2 regions of the Streptomyces siamensis genome follow, and region 2 is predicted to be linked to the other one. Evidence: riboswitches for the same ligand, from Rfam matches in the RefSeq annotation. Region 2 holds a riboswitch; the other holds the start of a gene.
The links. Region 2 has a riboswitch for glycine ahead of gcvT (glycine cleavage system aminomethyltransferase GcvT). Riboswitches for the same ligand answer to the same signal wherever they lie in the genome.
Positions count from the first base shown of each region.

Region 1: another riboswitch for glycine. It lies ahead of gcvP (aminomethyl-transferring glycine dehydrogenase); the one in region 2 lies ahead of gcvT (glycine cleavage system aminomethyltransferase GcvT).

Region 1 covers NZ_BAABKB010000045.1:301,536-316,391, forward strand. Annotated here, with positions in the region: gene ABEB03_RS41530 (substrate-binding and VWA domain-containing protein) at 56-1,819, shown strand; gene ABEB03_RS41535 (glutamate--cysteine ligase) at 1,845-3,362, opposite strand; gene ABEB03_RS41540 (hypothetical protein) at 3,874-4,458, shown strand; gene ABEB03_RS41545 (DUF5999 family protein) at 4,902-5,108, shown strand; gene gcvP (aminomethyl-transferring glycine dehydrogenase) at 5,239-8,124, opposite strand; glycine riboswitch at 8,299-8,394, opposite strand; gene ABEB03_RS41555 (PRC-barrel domain-containing protein) at 8,508-8,882, shown strand; gene ABEB03_RS41560 (DNA polymerase IV) at 8,801-10,264, opposite strand; gene ABEB03_RS41565 (MerR family transcriptional regulator) at 10,367-11,041, opposite strand; gene ABEB03_RS41570 (bifunctional nuclease family protein) at 11,283-11,756, opposite strand; gene ftsR (transcriptional regulator FtsR) at 11,843-12,598, opposite strand; gene ABEB03_RS41580 (FHA domain-containing protein) at 12,641-13,609, opposite strand; gene ABEB03_RS41585 (DUF881 domain-containing protein) at 13,671-14,483, opposite strand; gene ABEB03_RS41590 (hypothetical protein) at 14,421-14,856, shown strand, end outside.
Region 2 covers NZ_BAABKB010000034.1:27,025-41,880, forward strand. Annotated here, with positions in the region: gene ABEB03_RS35370 (YncE family protein) at 1-619, shown strand, start outside; gene ABEB03_RS35375 (ADP-ribosyltransferase) at 687-1,295, shown strand; gene ABEB03_RS35380 (GNAT family N-acetyltransferase) at 1,358-1,999, opposite strand; gene ABEB03_RS35385 (MerR family transcriptional regulator) at 2,047-2,994, shown strand; gene ABEB03_RS35390 (EF-hand domain-containing protein) at 3,055-3,267, shown strand; gene ABEB03_RS35395 (NADPH-dependent F420 reductase) at 3,830-4,555, shown strand; gene ABEB03_RS35400 (HAD family hydrolase) at 4,633-5,316, shown strand; gene ABEB03_RS35405 (glycoside hydrolase family 25 protein) at 5,317-5,874, opposite strand; gene ABEB03_RS35410 (L-serine ammonia-lyase) at 5,990-7,357, opposite strand; gene glyA (serine hydroxymethyltransferase) at 7,529-8,791, opposite strand; gene gcvH (glycine cleavage system protein GcvH) at 8,803-9,180, opposite strand; gene gcvT (glycine cleavage system aminomethyltransferase GcvT) at 9,389-10,507, opposite strand; glycine riboswitch at 10,542-10,654, opposite strand; glycine riboswitch at 10,655-10,752, opposite strand; gene ABEB03_RS35430 (AAA family ATPase) at 10,921-11,616, shown strand; gene ABEB03_RS35435 (enhanced serine sensitivity protein SseB) at 11,659-12,426, shown strand; gene ABEB03_RS35440 (enhanced serine sensitivity protein SseB C-terminal domain-containing protein) at 12,610-13,410, shown strand; gene ABEB03_RS35445 (ABC transporter permease) at 13,863-14,856, shown strand, end outside.

The DNA.
Region 1 (14,856 bases), on a different contig from region 2:
CCCTGCCTCACGGCTGTTTCGCGGCTCCGGGCTCAACTGGGAGGGCACCACCGTCATGGGACGTCACAGCTTGCCCGACGAGTACGGGGCGGGTGCCGCCGACCCCCGCCTACGCGCGCGCCGCCGCAACGTGGCCATCGCGACGGTGCTGGTCCTCACGGTCGTCGCGGGCACGGCGGCCGCGGTCAGTGGCGGCCTGCTGTCGTTCGGCGGGTCCTGCCAGGACGACGCCGTGCACCTGGAGGTGGCCGCCTCGCCGGACGTGGCGCCCGCTCTGCGGGCCGCCGCCGAGTACGCCCGCAAGAACAACATCACGTCCGACGGCCGCTGCCTCGACGTCGGCGTGAGCGCACGCGAGTCGTACAAGGTCACGGACGCGCTGCGGGCGGGCCGGAAGTCCGACGTCCAGGCATGGGTCCCGGACTCCGACATGTGGGTGCAGCGCGTCGCCGCGGACAGCTCCGCGACCCAGGTGACCAACGCGGGCAACATCGCCTCCTCCCCGGTCGGTGTCGCCATGGTCCCGTCCGCCGCGAAGTCGCTGGGATGGCCCCGGAAGACCTACACCTGGACCGAGTTGACCGGGGCCGCGATGCAGGACGACCGGCTGAGACTGGGCGCGGCCGATCCGGCGCGCAGCGCGACAGGTCTGCTGGCGCTGACACAGCTCAGCAGTGCCGCGGCGAGTGCCGAGGGCGGCGACACCCGGGCGGCCGCCATGGCGAAGGCCCTCTCGCAGCGCACCTCGGACAGCGACGGCCAGGTGCTGGACACGCTGCCGCGTGACTCCTCGGGGACCGAGCAGGGCAACCCGAAGCGCAATCAGGCGCTGATCCTGTCCGAACAGGCTGCGTTCGCGCACAACGCCGCGGCGGACGGCGGCGGGACGCTCGACCTCTTCTACCCCAAGGACGGGACGCCCCGGCTCGACTATCCGTTCGCCCTCGTCGACGAGCCGGAGCTGAGCACCGACGAGAGCCGCGCCGCCCTGCGGTTCATGACCCTGCTGGGCGAGCCGGAGCCGCAGCGCATCCTCGCGAAGCACGGGTTCCGCACGGACGCGGAGACCCCGTCCGACGCCCTGGTCAGCGGGGCCGGCGGCAGCCCCGAACAGCCGTTCACGCAGGCCTCGGCGGAACCGGCGTCGGCGAAGGCCCTCCAGGAGGCTCTCGGCATGTGGACGATCACGGTGCAGAGCGCCCGGATCACGACCGTGGTCGACGCGTCCGCCTCCATGTCCGAGCCCGTCGCGGGGACCGACCAGTCCCGTATGGACGTCACCAAGGCCTCCTTGTTGCAGGCCCTCGCCACCTTCACCCCGGAGGACGAGATCGGACTGTGGAAGTTCTCCACCCGTCTCGACGGCGATCGCGACTACCGGGTGCTCGTGCCGACGGAGCGGCTCGGCGACCGCAGGGGCACCGACACCCAGCGGGACCGGCTCTCGGCCGCCTTCAGCGCCCTCGAACCCGTCCCCGGCGGGGCGACCGGGCTCTACGACACCACGCTGGCCGCGTACAAGGCGGCCGTCTCGTCCTACGCGAAGGGGAAGTTCAACGCCTTGGTCCTCCTGACGGACGGCGTCAACCAGGATCCCGGGAGCATCTCGCGCTCCAGCCTCGTCGACCAGCTGCAACGGATCACCGACCCGCAGCGGCCGGTACCGCTGATCGCGATCGCGGTGGGCCCCGACGCCGACCGGCGGGAGATGGAGCAGATCGCCAAGGCGACCGGCGGCTCGGGCCATCAGGTCGACGACCCGTCGCAGATCCACTCGGTGATCCTGAAGGCGATCGTGGCGGCGGGCAGCCGAAGCTGACCCGCCGCTTGAGCCGACCGACCGATCAGCCGAGCGGCACCGGTTCGGGCAGCCCGACCGGCCAGGTGTGCACCGGCTCGCCGAGATGCATCAGCTCGCCGTAGCGCCGTGTCGTGGCGGCCAGCGCGGCCTCCCGGCTGAGCCCCTTCTCCAGGGCCCGGTGGAAGGTGGCCGCCTGCCACGTCGCTCCGTTGGCGCGCAATCGGCACCGATCCTCGATCACCCCCAGGTAGAGGTCACGGTCCGCGGGTTCGACACCCCAGGCGTCCAGCCCGGCGGCGGCCAGCGGCAGCAGCTCGTCACGGACCAGGTTGACCACGTCCACCTGGGTCGTCCCGCCGTACCGGCCCCGCCGCGGCCACTCCAGACGGGCGTCGATGCCGTGCCGGCAGGCGGCGTCGAAGTTCGCGGCCGCCGACTCGAAGGACAGCCGCGTCCACACGGGCCGCGACTCCTCGGCGAGCGCGCGGACGAGCCCGTAGTAGAAGGCCGCGTTGGCGATCACGTCGACGACGGTGGGGCCTGCGGGCAGGACCCGGTTCTCGACGCGCAGGTGGGGGACGCCGTCGGCGATGCCGTACACGGGCCTGTTCCAGCGGTACACCGTGCCGTTGTGCAGCACGAGTTCGGCGAGCTTGGGGGTGCCTCCGCCGTCCAGGACGGCCAGCGGGTCCTCGTCGTCGCAGATCGGCAGCAGCGGCGGGAAGAAGCGCAGGTTCTCCTCGAACAGCTCGTACGCCGAGGAGATCCACCGCTCGCCGAACCAGGTGCGCGGTCTGACCCCCTGGGCCTGCAACTCGGGCGGCCGGGTGTCCGTGGACTGCTGGAAGAGCGGCGGCCTCGACTCGCGCCACAGCTCGTGGCCGAACAGGAAGGGCGAGTTGGCCCCCACGGCGACCTGCGCGGCGGCCACCGCCTGCGCGGCGTTCCACACGTCCGCGAACCGGCCCGGGGTGACCTGGAGATGCAGTTGCACGGAGGTGCAGGCGGCTTCGGGCGCGATGGAACGCGATCTGCACACCAGGCGCTCGATGCCGTCGATGTCAAGGGCGAAGTCCTCTCCCCGGGCGGCCACGATCTGATCGTTGAGCAGTGTGTAACGGTCGACGTCCGACAGATTCGCAAGGACCAGGTGGCGCTGACCGAGTGTCGGCAGAATGCCGATCATCACGATTCCGGCATCGACCTCGCCCGCTTTTCGGTGCGCGTACGCGAGTGAGGTGCGCAGCTCCTCGGCGAGCCGGTCGAATACCCGGTCACCGAGCCGGTGTGGGGCTATGTTGACTTCCAGGTTGAACATGGCGAGTTCTGTTTGGAAATCGCGGCTCGCAATGCGATCGAGTACTTGCGCATTCATCATTCTGGGCATGCCGTCCGGTCCTGCGAGATTCAACTCGATCTCCAGGCCCATCAGATTCTTGGGGCGATCGAACCTCTTCTCCTCCAGCAGTCGCTCCAGCACCGTCAGACACTGGCGGAGCTTGTCGCGGTGGCGCTGGCGATCGGACAGGTCGAACGGCCCTGCCACGACCTTCTCCCCCATCGAAGTGTCCCTCCTCGGATGGGCGGCCGATGCTCCGGCCCCTGGCGTCCCGGGTCACGTGGGATGATGCCCCGGCATCGCCATTCATAACGCCCCCGGACGACCCCGCGGACCGCTAGGCTGGAGTCCGGGCCCCGGGCACATTCACGCGGCATGCGGCAATGTGCAAGTTACGGCCCGACATGATCTCGTGAAAAACGCCGACGAGAATCGGCCGACCGCTTCGGCGAAGCGTTCCGAGGTCATCGCGCCGCCCCCGCGCAGAATCGGGATGAATCTCCTCGTTTCATCGACCGAATAGCGCCTTGTTCTTCATATTCGGGACGACTAGACGAAACACCGTCTGAACACGTGTCGTATAAACTCCGCAAACGAGGCAGAGAATTGGCGCTCGCGGTCGTGGAACCTGTCGGCAGATCCAGACCCCACGCCCCTCTGACCCCGAGAGCTGACAGCGCCGTCCGCCCCCGCCCTCGTGCTGCCATGCCTGTCGAATGAGAGGCGACCCACCATGCCGCTGCATGTCCCCCCGGCTCCCGCGCCCGCCCTTCGCACCGTCCTCACGGCACTCGGTTCCCCCACCGCAGTCCGCGAGGCCCGCACCCCGTCCCTGCGTCTGGCCCAGGGGCCCGTCACACCCGAACTCCCGCTGCCCGTGCATGTCCTGGACCGGACCACTCCCGAGGGTGCGCCGGCCACCCGGCTCGCCGGCTGGCGCTTCCTGATCCGCAGCGGCGATCGCGCGGTGGCCGCGGCCGACACCATGCTGACACCCGACGGCTGGGCGTTCTCCCGCTTCTTCGAGGGCCCGTACATCACCGCGACCGAACGCGCCGTGCGTCAGGCCGAGTCCATGCAGCAGCCTTACCAGGCACGCCTGCTGTCCGTGCCGGAGCTGTACATGCTCACGCTCTGGCTGCACGGCGACTGCACCGCGGACGCCGCCACAGGGCTCCCCGCCGCCACCGACCTCCTCGTCCCGCTGGCTCCCGCGCCGCCCGGCATCGCCGCACACCGTCCGCACAGCGTCGCCGAGCTGCTGCCGGTGCTCACCCACCGGCTCACGCCCGCACCGCTGCTCATCACACCCGCGTAGGACCACGACCGCGCCGCCCGCACGGGCGGACACCCCCGTGAACCGCGCACGACAGGCACCGGCTCCCGTGCCCCGCCGCCGCTCCGCCGGCCGCGGGGCACGCCGCTGCGCACCGCCCGTCCCGGACCGCCGCACAAGCGCGCTCGTCGGTGCTCCACAGCGCTCGTACGAGGCAGGACGTGCCCGGCGCCCCGACCGGACTAGCCCTATTCGACCACCCCGAACCACCCGAAGAGACAGTGCAGTTGGGATGAACCGTCCGCACGGGTGATGCGTCATCAACCTGTAAGAAGCGGTGCCGCGAAATCCCTGCGGATTGACGTCCGTAGAGCAACACTGGTTTCCAGACCACACACCAACGGGGGGCGGCCATGAACTCATCGAGCCGCGGGACAGACACCACAGCCATCACTCACATCTCTACCCAGCGAAAGATCCCATCCATGTGCCAGCACCAGCCACCGTGTCCGTCAGCCGAGTCAGCCGACCGGGAGTCCGCCCGTCTCGTGGCGCACCACCCGGAGCAGGGATGGAGCCTGCTGTGCAACGGCGTTCTGCTCTTCGAGGACACCGGTGAGCTCCTGCCCGACGGTCAGATCATCGCCCCGCACCGCCCGCTGGGCAGCGCACAGGTGATGACGGCCGCCTGAGGCAACCACGGGTCGCAGGCACGCGGCCCGGACATACGAGGGGCCGGCCCGGAGACGTACTCTCCGAACCGGCCCCGACGCATGTCCGTGGGTGACTACTCCTCGTAGTCGCCCGCGTCCGCCGTGTCGATCAGTCCTCGTAGGCGTCCAGCGGCGGGCAGGAGCAGACGAGGTTCCGGTCGCCGTACGCCTGGTCGATGCGGCGCACCGGCGGCCAGTACTTGTCCGCGGCCGAGACACCGGCCGGGAAGACGGCCTCCTCGCGCGAGTACGCGTGGTTCCACTCGCCACCGAGCGCGGCGGCGGTGTGCGGGGCACCTCGCAGCGGGTTGTCGTCGACCGCCCACTCGCCCGAGCCGACCTTGTCGATCTCCGCGCGAATCGCGATCATCGCGTCGCAGAACCGGTCGAGCTCACCCAGGTCCTCGGACTCGGTCGGCTCGATCATCAGCGTCCCGGCCACCGGGAACGACATCGTCGGCGCGTGGAAGCCGTAGTCGATCAGGCGCTTGGCGATGTCGTCGACGCTCACGCCGGTCGCCTTGGTGAGCGGGCGCAGGTCGATGATGCACTCGTGCGCGACGAGCCCGCCCGGACCGGTGTAGAGCACCGGGTAGTGCGGCTCCAGACGCTTGGCGATGTAGTTCGCGGACAGCACCGCCACCTGCGTGGCGCGCTTGAGGCCCTCACCGCCCATGAGCCGGACGTAGGCCCAGGAGATCGGCAGGATGCCCGCGGAGCCCCACGGAGCGGCCGAGATCGGGCCCACACCGGTCTCCGGACCGGCCGCGGGCTGCAGGGGGTGGTTGGGCAGGTACGGCGCCAGGTGCGCGCGCACCCCGACCGGGCCGACGCCCGGGCCGCCACCGCCGTGCGGGATGCAGAACGTCTTGTGCAGGTTGAGGTGCGAGACGTCACCGCCGAAGTGCCCCGGCTTGGCCAGACCCACCAGCGCGTTGAGGTTGGCACCGTCGACGTAGACCTGACCGCCGGCCTCGTGGACCTGCGCGCAGATGTCGGCGACGTGCTCCTCGAACACTCCGTGCGTCGAGGGGTACGTGATCATCAGTACGGCGAGTTCGTCGCGGTACTGCTCGATCTTGGCACGCAGGTCCTCGACGTCGACCTCGCCGTCGTCCGCGGTCTTGACGACCACGACCTTCATGCCGGCCATCACGGCGCTCGCGGCGTTGGTGCCGTGCGCGGAGGACGGGATGAGGCAGACGGTGCGCTGCTCGTCGCCGTTGGCCCGGTGGTAGCCGCGGACGGCCAGCAGACCGGCCAGCTCGCCCTGCGAACCGGCGTTGGGCTGGAGCGAGACCTTGTCGTACCCGGTGACCTCGGCGAGCCGCTCCTCCAGCTCCGTGATCAGCGTGAGGTAGCCCTGAGCCTGCTCGGCCGGGACGAAGGGGTGCAGCTGGCCGAACTCGGGCCAGGTGACCGGCTCCATCTCCGTGGTCGCGTTGAGCTTCATCGTGCAGGAGCCCAGCGGGATCATGCCGCGGTCGAGCGCGTAGTCGCGGTCGGACAGCTTGCGCAGGTAGCGCAGCATCGCGGTCTCGGAGCGGTGCTGGTGGAACACCGGGTGGGTGAGGTAGTCGTCGGTGCGCAGCAGCGCGGCCGGCAGGGTGTCCTCGGCCGTGGCGTCGAGTGCCTCGACGTCGCCCTCGACACCGAACGCGGTCCACACGGCGCCGAGCTCGCGACGCGTGGTGGTCTCGTCACAGGAGATCGACACGTGGTCGGCGTCCGCCTGGTGGAGGTTGACGCCGTGCTCGCGGGCGGCGGCGACGATCTCAGCGGCCCGGCCCGGGACCCGCACGGTCAGCGTGTCGAAGTACGCGCCGTGCACGACCTCGACCCCGCCCGCCGTCAGACCCGCGGCGAGCACGGTGGCGTACCGGTGGGTGCGTCGCGCGATGGTCCGCAGACCGTCCGGACCGTGGTAGACGGCGTACATGCCGGCCATCACGGCGAGCAGCACCTGAGCAGTGCAGATGTTGCTGGTGGCCTTCTCCCGGCGGATGTGCTGCTCGCGCGTCTGCAGGGCGAGGCGGTACGCCTTGTGTCCGTCGGCGTCCACGGACACTCCGACCAGGCGACCGGGCAGGCTGCGGGCGAACTTCTCCTGCACCGCCATGTAGCCGGCGTGCGGACCGCCGAAGCCCATCGGCACACCGAAGCGCTGCGTCGTACCTACGGCGATGTCGGCGCCGAGCTCGCCCGGCGAGGTGAGCACGGTCAGGGCGAGGAGGTCGGCGGCCACGGTGACCACGGCGCCGAGCTCGTGGGCCTGGTCGACGACCGCCTTGATGTCGCGTACGGCACCGGAGGCGCCGGGGTACTGGAGCAGCACGCCGTTGATGTCGCGCTCGGCGATCTCGGCCGGGATGCCCTCGCTGAGGTCGGCGACGACGACCTCGACGCCGGTCGGCTCGGCGCGAGTCTCGATGACGGCGATGGTCTGCGGCAGGGCGTCCGCGTCGACCAGGAAGAGGCCGTTCTTGTTCTTGCCCATGCGCCGGGACAGCGCCATCGCCTCCGCGGCGGCGGTGCCCTCGTCGAGCAGCGAGGCGCCCGAGGTCGGCAGCCCGGTCAGCTCGGCGACCACGGTCTGGAAGTTGAGGAGCGCCTCCAGGCGGCCCTGCGAGATCTCCGGCTGGTAAGGCGTGTACGCGGTGTACCAGGCCGGGTTCTCCATGACATTGCGCAGGATCACCGGCGGCGTGAACGTGCCGTAGTAGCCGAGGCCGATCATCGAACCGAGCACCTCGTTGCGGTCCGCGAGGGAACGCAGCTCGGCGAGGACCTCCGCCTCGGTACGCGCGCCGGGAAGCTTCAGCGCCTCGGCATTCTTGATCACGTCCGGCACCGCGGCGGCCGTCAGATCGTCGAGCGAGCCGTATCCGACGTGGGCGAGCATCTTGGCCCTGGCCTCGAGGTCGGGCCCGATGTGGCGCTGCTCAAAGGGGATTCCCTGTTCGAGCTCGGAGAGCGGAATGCGGTGGGCGGTCATTGCGGAGGCCTCCTGGTCTGACGCGACCTTCGAGGGGCACCCCGGCACGGGTACCCCGACGGCCTCCCCCTCTGTCATCTCAACCTGAGAGCTTCACCGGCCCGTCCGACGTGCCGGTTTTCACCGTCGGTGAGGGCGGAGGCCATCGGCGACCGCCCTGCTTTCCAGAGTGACCTCGTCCGTGCGGTACGTGTGCCTGAGAGATTCCGGGGAGGATTTGCTCCTTCGGCGCCTCCGATGAAGTCTGGAGGACTCTCCCGCACGGGGTCAGCAGCCGCTGTCAGCCTACCAGCGAGGACAAGACACGATCCTTCGAGTGGCCGCCTGCCTGAATCTGCTCTTTTGTAGTGCTTACGGATGAGTTGCGACCAAGTGGAGGGCCCGTGCAGACCGACATCGATCCGCGCAACCTGATCGGCCGCAAGGCGTTCGACCGCAATGGCACCAAGATCGGCACGATCGACGAGGTGTACCTCGACGACGCGACCGGTGTACCGGAGTGGGCGGCCATACGCACAGGCCTCTTCAGCAGGGACGCTTTCGTGCCCCTGGAGCCCAGTGAACTCGTGGAAGGGGCCCTGCGCATCCCCTTCGACCGGGCCCTGATCAAGGACGCTCCCGACTTCGGCGTGGGCCGGCACCTCTCGCCCGAGCAGGAGCTCCAGCTCTACCACCACTACGGACTCGACGTGGCGGCCCCCTCCCCGCCTCCGCCGGACCGTGACTTCGGCAAGGTCGCGGGCTCGGACGAGCCCTGACCCGGATGCTCCAACGCGTCCGGGGAATCCACCGCAACGACCAGGGGCAGCGGATCGGCCGGCTCCAGCTCGGGGTCGTCGGTCCGGAACGTCTTGACCCGCCCCGGCACGGAGTAGGGCGTCTCGAACCGCACCGTGACCCGCCCCAGGCCACTGCCCTGGACCCAGCCGTGCCCGTGCTCGGCATGCCGCACATCGTGCCCGGCGGGCCACCGGCGCTCGGCGGGCGCCTCCGGTGACGCCCCGGAATCGCGCGACTCCTCGTCGGCGGGGTGCTCCTGGCCGGGGGGCTCCTCCGCCGTGGCACGGGCCTGCGCCTGCGCGAAAAGGTCCTCCTGCGTGTAGTCCGCGAGCCCGGAGACTCCGACCCCCAGCAGCCGCACCCCACCGGTCGTGTCCACGGCCTCCAGGAGCCGCGCGGCGGCCTCCCGCACGACCGCCGGATCGTCCGTGGGCCCCCGCAGCGTCTCGGACCGGGTGAGTGTCGAGAAGTCGTACCTCCGCACCTTCAGGACGATGGTCCGCCCCGACAGCCCCGCCCCGCGCAGCCGCTGCACACAGCGGTCGGCGAGCCGCTGCACCTCCAGACCGACCCGCATCCGGTCGTGGATGTCCACGTCATAGGTGTCCTCGACCGAGACGGACTTCGTCTCCCGCTCGGCGACCACGGGCCGCTCGTCGTGCGCCAGCGCCATCGCGTGGAGCGCGTGTCCGTGCGCCTTCCCCAGCAGTCGCACGAGCTCGTCCTCACCCGCCTCGGCGATCTCCTCGACCGTGGTGATCCCCGCCCGCCGCAGATGGTCCCCGGTGGCGGGACCCACGCCGGGCAGCGTCCGCACCGACATCGGCCCCAGGAGCGCGCGCTCGGTGCCGGGCTCTATCAGGACCAGTCCGTCGGGCTTGGCCTGCTCAGAGGCGATCTTCGCGAGCATCTTGGACGCGGCGAGGCCCACCGATCCCGTGAGTCCCGTGACGGCACGGATGTCCGCGCGCAGCTTCACCCCGGCGAGCCGCGCCGAGCCCTCGTCCCAGGCGGCGCCCCCCGCTTCCAGGTCCACGAAGGCTTCGTCCAGGCTCAGCGGCTCCACCAGGGGCGACAGGGCCCGCAGCAGCGCCATCACCTGCTCGCTGACCTCCTTGTAGAGGCTGAAGCGGGGCACGAGATACGCGGCGTTCGGTGCGAGGCGGCGAGCCTGGGCCATGGGCATCGCCGAGTGGACGCCGAACACCCGGGCCTCGTACGACGCGGTGGCGACGACTCCGCGCGGTCCGAGCCCGCCCACGACGACCGCTTTTCCGCGCAGACTCGGCTTGGACGCCTGTTCCGCCGAGGCGAAGAAGGCATCCATGTCGAGATGCAGGATCGTGGGCGCGGTTCTCACATGTCCGATGCTGCACCACGCCACTGACAATGCCCCTGCGCGGCCCGCCGCCCACGGGACGGCCCGCGAAGCAGCACGCCCCTCGCGGGGACGCCCGGGAGGTCACACAGCCCGGTTGCGCCGCCGTGCCAGCTCGTCCGCGGGGTTGTGCCCGACGAGCGTCTCGCCGGTGTCCACCCGCTCTCCGTGCAGCTGCGACAGGGCGCCCTCGACGTCCCGCCACACCACTCCCACCGCGATCCCGAAGACCCCCTGGCCGCCCTGGAGCAGCGCGTGGACGTCGTCGGGCGAGGTGCACTCGTAGACGGTCGCGCCGTCGCTCATCAGCGTCATCCGCTCCAGGTCCCGGAAGCCGCGCTCCCTGAGGTGCTGGACCGTGGTGCGGATGTTCTGAAGCGACACACCTGTGTCCAGGAACCGCTTGACGATCTTCAGGACGACGACGTCACGGAAGCTGTAGAGCCGCTGCGTCCCGGATCCGTGGGCGGGCCGCACGCTCGGCTCGACGAGCCCGGTCCTCGCCCAGTAGTCCAGCTGCCGGTAGGTGATGCCCGCGGCGGCACACGCCGTGGGACCGCGGTAGCCGATCTCCTCGGAAACGGCCCCTCCCTCGTCCGGCACCGCCGTCGGCCGCAGCGGAGCGTGCTCGCCCGTGCTGCCGTGGTCGGGGTACCCCCTGCTCGAGCGGAGCCGAGCGCTGGTGGGAGGGTACGGGCCGCTCTCCCCCAGACCGTGTCCGGGGGCACCCCCAGCCGTACCGTCGCCGCTGTTTCTCACGCCGACCTCCGTCCTTGACCTGCCTTCTCGACGGTAGGCAGTCACCACGGGTGCGTCAACGATCGCCACACTCGGCACGCCGAGTGATAATCACCCTAAGAGTGGTTTCTCGTGCCCCACCGCGGGGAAAGGCTAGCCGAATGCTCCCGGCCCGGGCCGCGGCACACCACGCTGGCCACGGGCAATTGCCGCCGGGACCGGCGCGCCTCCGCGGACACCGCCGATGGGCGGTGGCGGGGCCTCACTGGCTGTTGGTACCGAAGTCCTCGGGCGAGATCTGGTCGAGGAACTCGCGGAACTTCTCGACCTCGTCCTCCTGCTCGTCCGGGATCGCGATGCCGGCGTCGTCCAGCACGCCGTCGCTGCCGTAGATCGGCGTTCCGGTGCGCAGCGCCAGCGCTATGGCGTCGGACGGCCGTGCGCTGACCTCGACCCCGCTGGCGAAGACCAGCTCCGCGTAGAAGACGCCCTCACGCAGGTCCGTGATGCGTACCTCGGTGAGCTCCTGGCCCACGGCCTCCAGCACGTCCTTGAACAGGTCGTGGGTCAGCGGTCGTGCGGGGGCCATGCCCTGCTGGGCGAAGGCGATCGCGGTCGCCTCCCCCGGTCCGATCCAGATGGGGAGGTACCGGTCGCCTCCCACTTCACGCAGAAGCACGATCGGTTGGTTGGAGGGCATTTCGACCCGGACACCTACGACATCGAGCTCGTTCACACAGCAACCCTAGGCCGTGCCCGGGACGTTTGGGTAGTCGGGCACAGAACGGGTGGACGATCCGGAGCCCCGGCCGGCGCCCCGGTTCAGGGCAGTCGTACGCCCAGCGCGGTCTGCACGAGCGCCGCGTGCAGTTTCACCGTGAGCCCCGCGAGCTCCTTCGTACGGGCCTCCGCGTGCGCCCGCGTCTGCGGGTTGCGATGGCGCCGCAGCGGGGCCACCACCTGGTCCACGAGCCCCGCGTCACGCTCCGCGGCGGCTTTCATCGCGCGCAGGTGGCGTGGCTCGATCCCGAACCGCCCCAGCTCGACGACCAGCGTCGCGACCGTCACCGCCTCGGCGTCGTACACGTCGTCCGCCAGCGGTGCGATCAGCCCGTACGACTCCCACTCCGCCAGGTCCCGCTCGTCGATCTCCGCGGCGGCCAGCAGTTCGGCACGGCCCACGCGGGCCGCTGTGGGCGCCTCCGGCTCGCCCAGGAAGTCGCCCAGGGGCTCGCCGTCCCCCGCGTCGCGCTGACGGCCCACGGACGGCAGACGCACGGGCTCACCGCGCTCCAGGGCCTCCAGGTGCTCGCGGATCACCTTGAGGGGCAGGTAGTGGTCCCGCTGCATCCTCAGGACGTGACCGAGGCGCTCGACGTCGTGGGCACTGAACTTGCGGTACCCCGAGGGGGTCCGCCGCGGCTCGACGAGCCCCTCCGACTCCAGGAACCTGATCTTGGAGATGGTGACTTCGGGGAACTCGTCGCGCAGTGCGTTCAGCACCACGCCGATGCTCATCAGCCCACTGTCCGTGGCGGCGGTACCGTTGCCGGCACCGCCGCTCGGTGTTTGAAGCATGGACCTTCCCTGGGGTCCCCCCTGACGGAGTCTGGGGGAGGGTCAGATGGCCCGCTGGCTCGCGTAGAACACCAGCCGGTACTTGCCGATCTGCACCTCGTCGCCGTTCGCCAGAGCGACCTGGTCGATCCGCTCGCGGTTGACGTACGTGCCGTTCAGGCTGCCGACGTCGGCCACCGTGAACGAGCCGTCCGCCGCGCGACGGAACTCCACGTGGCGACGCGACACCGTCACGTCGTCCAGGAAGATGTCGCTCTGCGGATGACGCCCCGCCGTGGTCAGCTCGCCGTCCAGCAGGAAGCGGCTGCCCGAGTTCGGACCACGGCGCACCACCAGGAGCGCCGAGCCGAGCGGCAGCGCGTCGACGGCCGCCTGCGCCTCCGGGGAGAGCATCGGCGACGGCGTCTGCCCCGTCACCTCGGCGTCGTAGGCCTCGATGCCGGAGATGGAGATCGTGGACGTCGTCTCGGACGGACGCTCGGCGCCGCCTCGCAGCGGCGCACCGCAGTTGGAACAGAACCGGCTGTTCTCGGCGTTGCGGTTACCGCACCTCGTACACACCAGGGCCATGGACGGATCCTCCTGCCGCGGCTGCCCACCGGGGGCATGGGACGCATACGGGTCGGAGGCAAACCCTCCACCCGCACTTGAGGTCGACGGATCCCCGAAACCTATGCGGCCGGACTGGGCAGGGTCAACAGACGGCGCGCCCTGACCACCGGAAATGTCACCACCCGGACCAGCGACCTGGTCACGGAACAGCGGGCGGTCGCCGCCGTGGGCCTCCGCGTCTCCCTGGCGCGGTGCACGGTGCCGGGCGGTGGCGTTGTCACCGCTGCCCTCTCGCGCGCTCTTGCCGAACAACTTCGCAAACAACTTCACGGGCGATTCCCCTTGACCGAAACAGACCCGCCCGTGGGGCAGGACGAACCCTGATTGAACACACCGGTCGACCCGGACATCCTCACAACGTCCGTATCCACCAGACAGTTTCCACCACGCACCACCCAATCGGTGCGCCGACCCCCCGCAACCTCATGCCCTCGCCGGACGACCCTCATGCGACCCCGGCTCACTGGGAGGACGACCGAGCGTAGTCAGGCCGCTTCGCCGGTCGCAAGGCGTCCACCACGATCTTGGTCGCACGGTCCACCGTCACGGTGGCCTGCTCCTTCTCCAGTGTCTGCACCACACCTCCGGGGATGTTCAGCGCCGGCTCCAGGTCCTGCGGCTTGCCGATGACCTTGAAACGATAGGGCTGGGCGATCTTGTTCCCGTCGACCTTCACTCCGCCGTCGGAATCGCTCAGGAAGGTATTGGCGACGACGCGCACGCCGTTCACCTGGATCGCCTCCGCGCCGGCCGCGCGCAGCTCCTGGACCGCGTCGAGCAGCATGTCCGCCTTCACCGTCCCCTTCGCGTCGTCGATCGTCACGGTGATGCCGGGCCCCTGCGCCGCCACGGTGCCCGCCAGAATGCCGAGTTGCTTCTCCTTCTCGACCGTCTGCTTGCGAGCCTCCTCGGCCTGGTTCGAGCTGTTCTCCAGCTCGGTGCGCTGATCCTCGAGACCCTGCTTCTCGTCCTCAAGACGCTGAGTTCGGTTGTCGAGTTCATCGAGAATGCGTACGAGATCTTCCTGACGTGCTCCACGCAGGGCGCTGCCGCTGTCGCTGTTGGAGGCGACCTGGACGGCGAGACCGAATCCAAGACCGAACAGGAGCAGGGCGACGATGAGTTGGGCACGCGACACACGCGGCGGCCACAGTCCGTCGACCAGGCGCTGACGTCCGGTCATCGAAGGCCCGGCGCCCTCTTCGTCCTGATGTGCACCGGAATTTCCGGAACGAGCCGCGGCGGGTACTTCCTGGGGAAGTTCCTTGCGCAGCCGGTTCTCCGGAGCACCGGGCGGCTGGACGTTGCGCGGGGGCTCGGAGCTCCTGGACGGCTGCGGGCCCTCGAAGGGCCGGACAGACTGCGGTGGCCGCGCCGACTGCGACTGCGACTGCTGTATCGGACGCGACTGCTGGGCCGGGCGGGGCTGCTGCACGGGACCCGACTGCTGCGCAGGGCCCGGCCGCTGCGCAGGGCGGGGCTGTTGCGCGGGACCCGGCTGCTGCATGCCCTGAGCCGGCCGACCCGGGTGCGCGGGCCGGCCGCCCGGTCCCGGCTGCACCGGGCGCCCGGGCTGAGCCCCCTGAGGGGGGCGAACCTGCTGCGACTGCCTCGGACCGTGACCCGGCCCTCCCGGCTGCGGCGGC
Region 2 (14,856 bases):
GGTGAAGACGGAGCCGGTGAGCTGCTACGGCGTGAACCACGCGGACTTCTCCCTGGACGGCCGCTACTTCATCGCCTCCTGCGAGTTCAGCGGCGAGGTGCTGAAGGTCGACACCGAGAAGATGAAGGTGGTCGCGCAGGAGAAGATCCCGTTCACGGGCTCGATGCCGCAGGACGTGAAGATCTCACCCGACGGCAAGAGGTTCTACATCGCCGACATGATGGCGGGCGGCGTATGGGTCCTGGACGGCGACAAGTTCTCCAAGCCGACCCTGCTGCGCACCGGCAAGGGCACGCACGGCCTGTACGTCAGCCGCGACTCGCGCCGGATGTACATCTCCAACCGCGGCGAAGGCACCATCTCCATCTTCGACTTCACGAAGAACCGGCTCACGGAGAAGTGGCCGCTGCCGGGCGGCGGCAGCCCGGACATGGGCGGGGTCTCGGCCGACGGCAAGGTCCTGTGGCTGTCGGGCCGTTACGACTCCGAGGTGTACGCCATCGACACCCGTACGGGCACGCAGCTCGCCCGCATCCCGGTCGGGAGCGGTCCGCACGGCCTCGCGGTGTATCCGCAGCCGGGCCGCTACTCGCTGGGCCACACGGGCATCTTCCGCTAGGACCTGACACGCCGCCGTACGGGTGACGGTCCCCGGCCCGTCACCGCGTACCCGAGATCGTGCTGCCATGATCACAACTCGCCTGCGATGCAGGGCCGCTGCCGTCGTCCTCTCCTTCGCGGCCGTCTTCGCGACGTCCGCCGCGGCCCCCGCCGGGGCCTCCGCGGCCCCGGCGACATCCGCCGCGGCCCCCGCGTGCCCCCAGTTCGCGGATCCGGTCAAGGCCGCCGCCGACCGCCGTGTGGACGTCGACCGGATCACCCCCGCCCCGGTCTGGCGCAAGACCTGCGGCACGCTGTACCGCAGTGACAGCCGCGGCCCGGCGACCGTCTTCGAGCAGGGCTTCTACCCGAAGGACGCCGTCGGCGGGCAGTACGACATCGAGCAGTACGTCCTGGTCAACCAGCCCTCGCCGTACGTGTCGACGACGTACGACCACGACCTGTACAAGACCTGGTACAAGTCCGGCTTCAACTACTACATCGACGCGCCCGGCGGCGTGGACGTCAACAAGACGATCGGTGACACGCACAAGTGGGCCGACCAGGTCGAGGTCGCCTTCCCCGGCGGCATCGCGCGCCAGTACATCATCGGCGTCTGTCCGGTCGACAAGAAGACCAGGACCGAGATCATGAGCGACTGCGAGAGCAACCCGTACTACGAGCCCTGGCACTGACCTGAACCCGGCTCCCGCCCGCGCGGGTCGGACGGAGCCGGACCCTGGCCGAGGGCCACGGTTCACCGGGCGACGAGCAGCGCCTCGGACCCCACCGGCAGATACCCGCCCGCCTGGAACGCCCGCAGACTGCGGGCGTTCCCCGGCGAGATCTGGGCCCACACCGGCTCACCCCCGCTCAGATGCCGAGCCGCCGTCACCAACTGCCGCCCCAGCCCGCGTTGGCGGGCGTGTTCGTCCACCTCGACCGCGACCTCCAGGCGTCCCGCGACCCCGCGCCCGAGGACCAGGACGCCGCCGTCCGCGGCCCACACCCGTACGGCGTCGCGCCGTTTCCGGGAGCCGGCCACGCGTGGATGGCCGGGGTCCTCGATCTCCGTGAGCCGCAGCGGCGGCGCGCCCGGCAGCGGGGAGCCGACGGCGAGCACGTCGATCGTGTCGGTCCTGCGGCCCGTGCGGTCCAGGAACGCCGTCAGGAACCGTGCGTTCATGCTGGCCGCGAGGGCGTCGCAGCGCGCGGCGCGCATCGCCTCGCGCACCCACTCGGGGTCCTCGTCGGTGAAGACGACGGAATGCGCGGTGAGGGCGAGGACCCCGGCGTCCCGGTGGCTCGGCTGGGGCACGACGGTCGTACCGCCGTCCGCGGGCGGGAAGTCACCCCGCGCGACCGCGTCCAGAATGTCCCGCAGGTTCTCCGTCGCCATGGCGCTCCCTTGAGTCTCCACCCACTGGAAGGCCCAGACTCGCAGACATGCAGTCTTCCCCGGGGGGCCACCCCCATGACCCCCCGCACGACGGCACCGGCCTCTTCACCATCGGAGAGCTGTCCCGGAGCACCGGCCTGTCCGTCCGTACGATCCGGTACTGGTCGGACGAGGGGGCGCTGCCCCCGGTGACCCGTTCCGCGGGCGGCTACCGGCTGTTCGACGCCGCGTCCGTGGCCCGGCTGGAGCTGATCCGCACGCTGCGCGAGCTCGGCCTGGGGCTGGACGACGTACGCAAGGTGCTGGCCGGCGAGACGACGGTCGCGGAGGTGGCCGCCGCGCACGTGGCGGCGCTGGACGCGCAGATCCGCTCGCTGCAGGTGACCCGGGCGGTGCTGTCGACCGTGGCGCGACGCGGTTCGACCGCTGAGGAGATGACACTGATGAACAAGCTGGCGCGGCTCTCGGCCGCGGAACGCAAGCGCATCGTCGACGACTTCATGGAGGAGACGTTCGGGGGCCTGGACACGGCGGACCCCGACATCCGCACCCGGATGCGGTTCACCCTGGCGGACCTGCCGGAGGAGCCGACGCCCGAGCAGGTGGACGCCTGGGTGGAGCTGGCCGAGATGATCCAGGACCGGGGTTTCCGGGTGCGGATGCGGAAGATGATCGAGTTCAACGCGGCGGACCGGGGGCCCGATGTGCCGGCCGGCACCTCCGTGTGGTTCATGAGCCGGCTCGTGCAGCTCGCCGGTGAGGCGTTGGAGCGGGGTGTGGAGCCCGGGTCGCCGGAGGCGGAGGAGGTGCTGCGCGGGCTGCTCGGCGACGCCGACCGGGCTGCCGTCCTGGAACGCATGGAGTCCGCCGCGCATGTCGAGATGGCCCGTTTCCGGGAGCTGAACGCGCTGGTGCGCGGGACGGAGCCGCTGTCCGCCCACCGGGAGGAGTTCGCCTGGGTACTCGCCGCACTGCGTGCCGGGGCGGCCCGTTAATCTGACGTCCGTAAACACGGCAGTACTACATGCAGTCATGCACGACGAAGGGGCGGATCGGTGGCGGACATCGAGGAAGCACGCAAGCAGTTCCAGCGGATCGATACGGATGGTGACGGTTTCATCACCGCAGCCGAGTTCAAGACCGCCCTGGCCCAGGAGGGCGACTGGAACGTCACCGAGTCGGTCGCCGAGGTGATCATCAAGACCCGGGACCTCAACGGGGACAAGGTCCTCTCGTTCGACGAGTTCTGGGCCCACCTGAACAAGTGACGCCCGCCCCCGTGCGACGCGCGCGGAGGGCGCCCATCGGATCTCCGGTGGGCGCCCTTTGTCGTACCGCCGTCGGTCCGGTCCGGTGTTCCGTCCCGGCGTGGCCGTCGTGCGGGTCCGTGGTGCGCGGGTGCGGTCCGGTGGGTGGGGCGGGTCCGTGCCGGTGATCCGCCCGTCGCAGCCGTCGTGCAAACGGAGCTGGTGGATCCTCGGCGTGTCCGTGTCGCCGTCCGCGACGGGCATGTGATTCACCGGCACGGCCCCTCCGGCCCGCGGCCGACCACACGTACGAGGGGGCGCGCGTCCCTCAGGAACACCGACCACCGGCCCGCCCGCTCGAGAGCGGAGCGCACCGGCAGCCCGCCCGCTTGAGAGTCGGGGGTACCTCTCAGCGCGTCCGGCGATTGAGGACGAGGCCGTTCAGGCCGATCTCGACAGCACCGGGGACGGCCGGACCGTAGGGCCACGGAAAGCCACCGGAGGAGCGTGGAGCCCCATCGCCCGGTGGCCGTCCGCGGCGACGTCACGACCCCCACCCGAATGCCGTACACGACGGAATAGCGTGCTCAAAACCGGGGTTGGTGATCCCCATCAGGAGCATCAACCCTGGAAGGGCGTTGCACTCATGAAGATCGGCATCATCGGCGCGGGCAACATCGGCGGCAACCTCACCCGGCGGCTCACCGCCCTCGGCCACGACGTCTCCGTCGCCAACTCCCGCGGACCCCACACGCTCACCGCGCTCGCCGAGGAGACCGGCGCGACACCCGTCGAGGTCGGGGACGCGGCACGCGACGCCGACCTCGTCGTGGTCACGGTCCCGCTGAAGGCGGTGCCGGACCTGCCGTCCGGGCTCTTCGACGGGGCCGCGGACGGTGTGGCCGTCATCGACACCGGCAACTACTACCCGCAGCAGCGCGACGGCAAGATCGCCGGCATCGAGGACGAGGGACTCACGGAGAGCGGCTGGACGGCCCGGCAGATCGGCCACACCGTCGTCAAGGCCTTCAACGGCACCTACGCCCAGGACATCCTCGACCGCCCCCGTCCGGCGGGCGCCCCCGACCGCATGGCCCTCCCGGTGGCGGGGGACGACGAGGCGGCCAAGCGCGTCGTCCGCGCCCTCATCGACGAGCTCGGCTTCGACACCGTCGACGCCGGGAGCCTGGCCGACTCCTGGCGCCAGCAGCCCGGTACCCCGGTCTACGGCCTCCAGGAAGGCGCCGACGCGGTGACGAAGGCGCTGGCGGAGGCGTCGCCGGAGCGCTCGGCCGACTTCCGGGCCTGAGACCCCACCCCGCGGAACGCGGGCACTGGTGCGGCCCGCCCTGCACCCGGGCCGCACCCTTCCGGCATGATCATGACGTGAACAGCTGGAACGTGAGGCAAGCCCCGGACACGGCCCCCGGACCGTACGTCCTGTTCGACGTCGACGGCACCCTGATCGACGCGGTGGACAACCAGCGCCGGGTCTGGCACACCTGGGCCGAGCGGTACGGGCTGGATCCCGACGAGGTTCACCGGGTCGCGTTGCGCACCCGTCCCCTGGAGACGTTCGAGTCCGTCGCCCCGGACCGCGACCCGGGGGAGTGCCTGGCCGCCCTGCACGCGCTGGAGGACGAGGACGTGCGCACCGGCACCTACTCCGCCTTCGCGGGCGCCGCCGACCTGCTCGCCGCCCTGCCGCCCGGCAGGTGGGGCCTGGTGACGTCGAACTACGCGCACCGGGTGCGCGGCCGGTTCGCCCGGACCGGCCTGCCCGTGCCCGGGGTCGTCGTGGACGCCGCCTCCGTCGCCGAGGGCAAGCCGTCGCCCGTGCCCTATCTGCTCGGGGCGGAGCTGCTCGGCGCCCGTCCGGCGGACTGCCTGGTGGTGGAGGACGCGCCGTCCGGGGTGACGGCGGGGCTGCGGGCCGGGATGACGGTCTGGGGCGTCAACGGGCCCGAAGTGGACGGCGTGCACCGCCACTTCGGGAGCCTCGCCGAGGCGGCACCCGAGATCCTGGCCTTCGTGGGAGGAGCGGACCGGGACCGCACTTCCGGCGCCTGATCACTGCTTCAGGGCCCACGCGCGCAGCGCGGCCTTGTCGGCGAAGTCCGCGACGTCCTTGTCCAGCGGGTCGTCGGTGTACTGGTGGAAACGCCACGAGGCCTCGATGCGGGGCTTGCCCGCGGTCACGTAGTCGGCGATCCACAGTCCGTCCCCCGCGTACGAGGTGGTGTCGACGTTGAGCCAGTAGTTGCGGTTCGTGTAGAGCACCACCCGGTGGTGGGGCCGCAGCTCCTTCACCTTGCGGATGAACCGGTCCTTCTCCGCGTTGCTCGCGTGCGTGCCGTCGCCCGTCGTCTCCCAGTCCACGGCGAGCAGGTCGCCGGCCTTCTCCGGGGCCTTGCCCACGAAGTACTCGGCCTGCGCGGTGATGTTCCCCGGCCACAGGAAGTGGTAGAACCCGACCACGCATCCGGCGTCGCGCGCCGTCTTCACCTGCGCGGTCAGCTTCGGATTGACGTAGGAACGGCCTTCCGTCGCCTTGACGAAGACGAAGGAGAGACCGTCGGTGCCGTAAGCGGACGACTGATAGGCGCTGACATCGACACCTCGCAGCATGGGGGCTCCCTGGGGTCGTGGGGGACAGGGGGTGCGCGGGTGCGCTAGCCACCGCTTTCCCTCCGCCGGGCCCTCCCACCCCCGTGCGGGGTGCCGGGGAGTCCGTCGGCCCGGGTCAGCACTCGATGATGTTGACCGCCAGGCCGCCGCGCGCCGTCTCCTTGTACTTGACGCTCATGTCCGCGCCGGTGTCCTTCATGGTCTTGATGACCTTGTCGAGGGAGACCTTGTGGGAGCCGTCGCCGCGCATGGCCATCTTGGCGGCGGTCACGGCCTTCACGGACGCCATGCCGTTGCGCTCGATGCACGGGATCTGGACGAGGCCGCCGACCGGGTCGCAGGTCAGGCCCAGGTTGTGCTCCATGCCGATCTCGGCGGCGTTCTCGACCTGCTCGGGGCTGCCGCCGAGGACCTCGGCGAGGGCGCCCGCCGCCATCGAGCAGGCGGAGCCGACCTCGCCCTGGCAGCCGACCTCGGCGCCGGAGATGGAGGCGTTCTCCTTGAAGAGCATGCCGATGGCGCCGGCGGCGAGCAGGAAGCGGACGACGCCGTCCTCGTCCGCGCCCGGCACGAAGTTGATGTAGTAGTGCAGGACGGCCGGGATGATGCCCGCGGCGCCGTTGGTGGGGGCGGTGACGACGCGGCCGCCCGCCGCGTTCTCCTCGTTCACGGCCATCGCGTAGAGGGTGATCCACTCCATGGCGTGGGCCAGCGGGTCGCCCTCGGCGCGCAGCTGGCGGGCGGAGACGGCGGCCCTCCTGCGCACCTTCAGGCCGCCGGGCAGGATGCCCTCGCGGGTCATGCCGCGCGACACGCACGCCTGCATGACGCGCCAGATGCCGAGGAGCCCCTCGCGGATCTCCTCCTCGGTGCGCCAGGCCCGCTCGTTCTCCAGCATCAGCGCGGAGATCGACAGACCGGTCTCGCGGGTCAGCCGCAGCAGCTCGTCGCCGGTGCGGAAGGGGTACTTCAGGACGGTGTCGTCGAGCTTGATGCGGTCCTCGCCGACCGCGTCCTCGTCGACGACGAAGCCGCCGCCCACGGAGTAGTACGTCTTCTCCAGCACGAGGCCGCCGGAGGCGTCGTACGCGAAGACCGTCATGCCGTTGGCGTGGTACGGCAGTGCCTTGCGGCGGTGCAGGACCAGGTCGTCGTCGAAGGCGAAGCCGATCTCCCGCTCGCCGAGCAGGTTGATCCGCCCGGAGGACTTGATCTCCTCGACGCGTTCGTCGGCGCCCTCGACGTCCACGGTGCGCGGGGAGGCGCCCTCCAGGCCGAGCAGGACCGCCTTGGGGGTGCCGTGGCCGTGACCGGTCGCGCCGAGGGAGCCGTAGAGCTCGGCGCGTATGGAGGTCACCTGGTCGAGCAGTCCCTCGTTGCGCAGGCGGCGGGCGAACATGCGGGCCGCGCGCATCGGACCCACGGTGTGGGAGCTGGACGGGCCGATGCCGATCGAGAACAGGTCGAAGACCGAGATGGCCACGGGAACTCCTTGGTGGTCGCGCCGGACGCCGTTGTCCGGTGGAGGTGGTGCAGGGACTGCGGGGACTGCATGGAACGGGGCACCGCGCTCGGTTCCAGTGTGCGCGGTGCCCCGGACGTCCGTACGAAGGGGACCGTACGAACCAAAACGTACGACAGAAAGCGTACGAAATTACTTCAGGCCGGGGTACAGAGGGTGCTTGTCCGCCAGAGCGGACACGCGGGCCTTCAGGGACGCGGCGTCGTAGGACGGCTTGAGCGCCTCGGCGATGATGTCCGCGACCTCGGTGAAGTCCTCGGCCTGGAAGCCGCGGGTGGCGAGGGCGGGCGTGCCGATCCGCAGGCCGGAGGTGACCATGGGTGGACGCGGGTCGTTGGGGATGGCGTTGCGGTTGACCGTGATGCCGACCTCGTGGAGGCGGTCCTCGGCCTGCTGACCGTCCAGCTCGGAGTTGCGCAGGTCCACCAGGACCAGGTGCACGTCCGTGCCGCCGGACAGGACGTCCACGCCGACGGCCTTCACGTCGTCCTGGACGAGGCGCTCGGCCAGGATGCGGGCGCCCTCCAGCGTGCGCTGCTGGCGCTCCTTGAACTCGTCCGAGGCGGCGACCTTGAACGAGACGGCCTTGGCCGCGATCACGTGCTCCAGCGGGCCGCCCTGCTGACCGGGGAAGACCGCGGAGTTGATCTTCTTGGCCAGCTCGGCCGTCGAGAGGATCACGCCGCCGCGCGGGCCGCCCAGCGTCTTGTGGGTGGTCGTGGTGACGACGTGGGCGTGCGGCACCGGGTTGGGGTGCAGGCCCGCGGCGACGAGTCCGGCGAAGTGCGCCATGTCGACCATGAGGTACGCGCCGACCTCGTCGGCGATGCGGCGGAACTCCGCGAAGTCGAGCTGGCGCGGGTAGGCCGACCAGCCCGCCACGATCAGCTTCGGCCGGGACTCCTTGGCCAGGCGCTCGACCTCGGCCATGTCGACCTGACCGGTCTCGTCGTCCACGTGGTAGGCGACCACGTCGTACAGCTTGCCGGAGAAGTTGATCTTCATGCCGTGGGTCAGGTGCCCGCCGTGCGCGAGGTTCAGACCCATGATCGTGTCGCCCGGCTTGAGCAGCGCGAACATCGCGGCCGCGTTGGCCTGGGCGCCCGAGTGCGGCTGCACGTTCGCGTGCTCGGCACCGAAGAGCGCCTTGATGCGGTCGATGGCGATCTGCTCGACCACGTCGACGTGCTCGCAGCCGCCGTAGTAGCGGCGGCCGGGGTAGCCCTCGGCGTACTTGTTGGTCAGGACCGAACCCTGGGCCTCCATGACCGCGACCGGAGCGAAGTTCTCCGACGCGATCATCTCCAGGGTGGACTGCTGGCGGTGCAGCTCGGCGTCGACGGCGGCGGCGACGTCCGGGTCCAGTTCGTGAAGGGGCGTGTTCAGAAGCGACATGCGGTGACTCCTCAGCCGGCGGTGAAAGCGGTGTACTCGTCCGCGGACATGAGGTCCTCCGGCTCGTCCGTGACGCGTACCTTGAACAGCCAGCCGCCCTCGAAGGGGGCGGAGTTCACCAGCGACGGGTCGTCCACCACGTCCTGGTTGGCCTCGACGACCTCGCCGGTGACCGGCGCGTAGAGGTCGCTGACCGACTTGGTCGACTCCAGCTCGCCGCAGGACTCGCCCGCGGTCACCGTGTCACCGACCTCCGGAAGCTGGGCGTAGACGACGTCGCCGAGCGCGTTGGCCGCGAACTCGGTGATGCCGACCGTCGAGACGCCGTCCTCGGCGACCGACAGCCACTCGTGCTCCTTGCTGTAGCGCAGCTGCTGGGGGTTGCTCATGGCCTGAATTCTCCTGTACGCGGGGGACTGCTGATGTCGGGGGTACCCCGTGCCCGGACGAAGCCGGAAACCCGGGGGAGGGGTGGTCATGGGATACGAGACGGCACGCCGGGGCACAGGTCACGCACCAACGCGCGCGGGTACCCCCGCGGCGCTCGCTCGGTCCGCTTCCTACCGGTGCCCATGGCGCCCGTCGCGCGCCCGGTGCCTACTTCTGGCGCTTGTAGAACGGCAGGGCCACGACCTCGTACGGCTCGTGGCTGCCCCGGATGTCCACGCCGACCCCGGCGGACCCGGGCGCCGCGTGCGCGGCGTCGACGTACGCGATCGCGATCGGCTTGCCCAGCGTCGGGGAGGGGGCGCCCGAGGTGACCTCGCCGATCACCGTGCCGTCGGCGACGACGGTGTACCCGGCGCGCGGTACGCGACGGCCCTCGGCGATCAGGCCGACGAGCACCCGCGGAGGGTTCTTCTCGGCCCGCTCGGCGGCGGCCTCCAGGGCCTTGCGTCCCACGAAGTCGCCCTCCTTCTCGAACTTCACGACCCGCCCGAGCCCGGCGTCGAAGGGCGTCAGCGAGGTGGTCAGCTCGTGCCCGTACAGCGGCATGCCGGCCTCCAGGCGCAGCGTGTCGCGGCAGGACAGGCCGCAGGGGACGAGGCCGACGGGGGCGCCCGCCTCGGTCAGTGCCTGCCACAGCCGCTCGGCGTCCGCGGGTGCCACGAACAGCTCGAAGCCGTCCTCACCGGTGTAGCCGGTGCGGGCGATGAGCGCCGGGACGCCGGCCACGGTGCCCGGCAGGCCCGCGTAGTACTTCAGGCCGTCCAGGTCCGCGTCGGTGAGCGACTTGAGGATGCCGGGGGACTCGGGGCCCTGTACGGCGATCAGGGCGTACGCGTCGCGGTCGTCGCGGACCTCGGCGTCGAACCCGTCCGCACGCCCGGTGAGCGCGTCGAGGACCACCTGGGCGTTGGAGGCGTTGGCGACGACCATGTACTCGGTCTCGGCGAGCCGGTAGACGATCAGGTCGTCGAGGATGCCGCCGTCCTCCTGGCAGATCATCGTGTAGCGCGCGCGGCCGACGCCGACGGAGGCGATGTTGCCGACCAGGGCGTAGTTCAGCAGGGCGGCGGCCTGCGGCCCGGTGACGGTGATCTCGCCCATGTGCGAGAGGTCGAACAGGCCGGCCTTCGTGCGGACGGCGAGGTGCTCGTCGCGCTCGGAGCCGTACCGCAGGGGCATGTCCCAGCCTGCGAAGTCGGTCATCGTCGCGCCGAGCGAGCGATGCAGGGCATCGAGCGCGGTGTGACGGGGTGCGTTGCTGCTCATCGGTGGGGCTCCCAAGGCATGACGGCGAGGTCGTTCCTCCCCATCTGTCATCGGAACCTGAGAGGTTCGCCACGACCCCACGAAACGGTGGTCATGACTTGCACCTTGGGTGGAGCCACTGGTCAGCGGCCCGCTTTTCAGATGTGCCTCGCCCGCGCGGTAACGGGGCCTGAGAGATTCAAGGGAGGGACTTGCTCCTTCGGCGCCCGGGGACTAGTACCCCAGGACTCTCCCGCGCGGATTCAAGCGGCCGGTATGCAGTTGGCGCGCACATCATTGCACGCGCCGTCCGATCGGGGCAGTCCGCATCTGTAACCGGCCTGTGGCAGTCCGAGTACGGAAACGAGAGAGACCACGCATTACCTTCTCTTTACACTCGACGGGGATGGGACTCCACACCCAAGGGGAGGACGATCACGGTGAACAGGACCACGGCGTACGCGACGACCTCGGGCATTGCCCTGCCCAAGCAGCCCGGCGCCCCGGCCCGGGAGGCGTGCGGCCCGCTCCCGGCGGCCGTCGTCCGCGACCTCAGGGCCCGCGCCGGGCACAGCCCGCACGGCCTGCTCTTCGGGGCGTCCGACGTCGTGGTGGTCACGGGGCTGCCCGGCAGCGGCAAGTCGACCCTGATGCGCCGTGCCGTCAAGGGCCCGCGCATCGACTCCCAGGACACGCGTGACCGCTGGGACGCCAGGATGGCCCGATGGCTGCCGTACGCGGTCTACCGCCCCTTCGTCCGCCTTGCGCACTACGCGGGGCTGCGTCGCACGCTGCGCTCCGGCGCCGGCGTCGTGGTGCACGACTGCGGCACACAGGCCTGGGTGCGCCGCTGGCTGGCCCGCGAGGCCCGGCGCCGGGGCGGCTCGCTGCACCTGCTGCTGCTCGACGTCCCGCCCGGCACGGCGCTCCGGGGCCAGCACGACCGGGGTCGCGGTGTCTCGCGCTACGCCTTCGCTCGGCATCGCGGAGCCGTGGCCCGGCTGCTGCGCGCCGTGGAGAAGGGCGACCTGCCCGAGGGCTGCGGCTCGGCGGTGCTCATCGACCGCGAGGCCGCGGACGTGCTGCGCCGGATCGACTTCGACGGCCGGGCCGTCACCGGCGCCCACTAATCTTTCCAGCCGGAACAGTGGTTCGAAGCAGGCGGTAGACAGATGGACTTCCCGGCACAGGCGCACCCCCATCCGCACGGCGGATGGCCCGGCAACGAGCTGGAGGAGGTGCTGTCCGCCTCGCTCGGCGTGCCCTCGGCCGGTGCCCGCATCGTCGAGGTCCTCGGCCGCAGCTTCGTCTGGGTGCCCCTGCCGAGCGGCGGCGGTCCGCACAGCGGCCCCCTCGACCTGCCGACGCTGGAGATCGAGGGCCAGGCGTACGTCCCCGTGTTCAGCTCCGAGGAGCAGTTCCGCCAGGTCACCGGCGGTCATCTGTCGTACACGATCGCGCCCGCCGTCGAGTTCGCCCGGGGCCTGCCGCCCCAGGTCGGCATCGCGGTCAACCCGGACGGCGTGGTCGGCGTACCCCTGCCGCCCGTCGCGGTCGCCGAGCTGTGCCGGGCGGGGCGGACCCCGCTGGACGGGCCGGCCGGCGGCGGCCGGGTGCGGCTGTTCGAGCCCGACTGGCAGGACGACCCGGTGGACTTCCTGTCCGCCGCGTCGGCCGAGTTCGCCGGGACCGGCGTCGTGCTCAGCGCCCGCCGCTGCCTGGCCAGCATCGAGGGCGGCGACCCGGTGATGTTCATCGGCGTCGAGCTCTCCCAGTGGGAGGGCGACGCCCGCACCCTCCCGCTCGACGCGCTGGGCCGTGCCCTCGGCCGGGTCCCGGTCGGCCACGCCGTGAACCTGGTTCTCCTGGACGTCGCCCAGGACCCGGTGGGCGACTGGATGCGCGCCCAGGTGCGGCCCTTCTACCAGCGCGAGTACTGACCCCGGCACCAGCGTGAGCGGTGACACCACGGAGACCCGTGACGCCGTGCGTCAAGTCGCTGTCAGGATCGCCGCTTAAGCTGGTTTCATGGCTCGGTCGAGGTGTTGACGCAGGTTCGTCACCGGTGGCTCGGGCGTATTGGATGAGTTCGTCGTGAATTGTTCGCGAAGGGGCGGTTGAGGGTGAGCGCGTCGGGCACGGCCGCGGCCGGGCAGGTCGAGCACATGCTGCGCCAGGTGACCCCCGGGCGCTACGACGCCTACGAGGCGCTCCTTCGCGCGCTCGCGACCCCGTCGTCCGGTCAGGTCTGGATGCTCCTGTGGCACGGCCAGGCCGGGTCCCCGGACGCCCAGTACGGGAACATGGAGGTGGACGGCTTCGGGTACGCCCCGTGCGTCACCTCCGCCCAGGAGCTCTCGGCCAGCGGCTGGAACCGCTCGTACGAGGTGGTCGACGGCCTCGACGTCGCCCGCACCCTCTACCCCGACCATTTCGGCCTCTGGCTCAATCCGCACGCGCCCGGCGGCGGCCTGGGCATCCCCTGGCTGGACCTGCGGCGCATCGCCGCGGGCCTGGAGCGGCAGCCCGCCGGACCGCTTCGGCTGTCCGAACCGGGCATCGAGATCCCGCAGTTCTACGCCCTGCTCACGCAGAACGCGCACCGCACCTCCGCCGTGCGGTCGCTGCGCCGCGCCTGGGTTCAGCCCGCGCTCGGGGCGCCCTATCTCGCCATCGGCCTTGACGTGTACGACACTTCGCCGCCCGCGGTCGACTCGGTGCGCGCCATGATGCAGCAGTCCATCGGCGCGGTCCCCGACGGGCTGCCCGTCTCGACCGTGGCGATGTCCGACGAGTACGACCCGGTGGCCATGTGGCTGCGCGTCAACGCCCGGCCGTTCTACGACCGTGAGGCCCACGCGGCCCCGGCCCAGGCGCCGATGGCGGGCGGCTACGGTTATCCGCCGGCCCGCGGAGGATACTGACGGCGCACGCCGCCGGCCCGCCGTCCCTGGCTCAGCGGTCGCGGAGGTGTTCCTCGCGGCAGTCTCTCACGCCTGACCTGCACGGGAACCGGCGTTAGGGCTGCTTGTCCGGGTTGGGTAGGAGGCGTGCCGAAAGAGGGCGTCATGGCCCCTTCCGGCGCAACTGCCCCCCGTCCGCCTCGCGTTACCCACTGTTCGGATAACGGAATCCCCTTAAGAGCATCACGGTTGCGCATACTTTCTCCATCAGACCTGGCACGTGATCGTGGCGGCACTGAAGACTCGCCCATCAGACATGGGGTCATCGATCCTGTGAGCGAGTGCAAGTCGAACGATCAGCCGGGTCACCAGGTCGCACCATCTGCGGCCGACCTCCCGGCACGCAAGTGAACCAAGCCGCAGACAGCGGCGGGCGTAGGCCGGTCACCACCGGCGAGAGGGGTCGGGTCACTGTGACCGCACCGATCGAGACCACCGGGGCGGGACCGGAAGCGCAGCCGGAGGCTGTGCTTGCCGGTGTCGAAAAGGGGCAGATCGAGGGCCGTTCCCTGGGACAGATCGCCTGGACGCGCTTCAAGCGCGACAAGGTGGCGGTTGCCGGCGGTGTCATCGTCGTGCTGCTCATCCTGCTGGCCGTGCTCTCGCGGCCCATCCAGGCGATGTTCGGGCTGGACCCGAACGCCTTCCACCAGGATCTGATCGACCCCAACACCTCGCTGCCCAAGGGCGGCTTCGGCGGCATGAGCGCGGACCACCCGCTGGGCGTGGACCCGAAGTTCGGCCGCGACATCGCCACCCGCATCCTGGAGGGCTCCTGGGTGTCGCTGGTGGTCGCCTTCGGCGCCACCATCCTGTCCAACGTGATCGGCGCGATCCTCGGCGTCGTCGCCGGCTACTACGGCGGGCGGGTCGACTCGATCATCAGCCGTCTGATGGACACCTTCCTCGCCTTCCCCCTCCTGCTCTTCGCCATCGCCATCTCCGCCACCCTCCAGGGCGGCGCGTTCGGCCTCGAAGGGCTCCCGCTCCACCTGAGCGTGCTGATCTTCGTCATCGGCTTCTTCAACTGGCCCTACCTGGGCCGCATCGTCCGCGGTCAGACGCTCGCCCTGCGCGAGCGGGAATTCGTGGACGCCTCCCGGGGCATGGGCGCCAAGGGCCCCTACATCCTCTTCCGGGAGCTGCTGCCCAACCTGGTCGGCCCGATCATCGTCTACTCGACGCTGCTCATCCCGACCAACATCCTCTTCGAGGCGTCCCTGAGCTTCCTCGGGGTCGGCATCCAGCCCCCGCAGGCGTCGTGGGGCGGCATGCTCAGGGAGGCGGTCACCTTCTACGAGGTGGACCCGCAGTTCATGATCGTGCCTGGTCTCGCCATCTTCGTGACCGTCCTGGCGTTCAACCTGCTGGGTGACGGTCTCCGCGACGCTCTCGACCCGCGCAGTC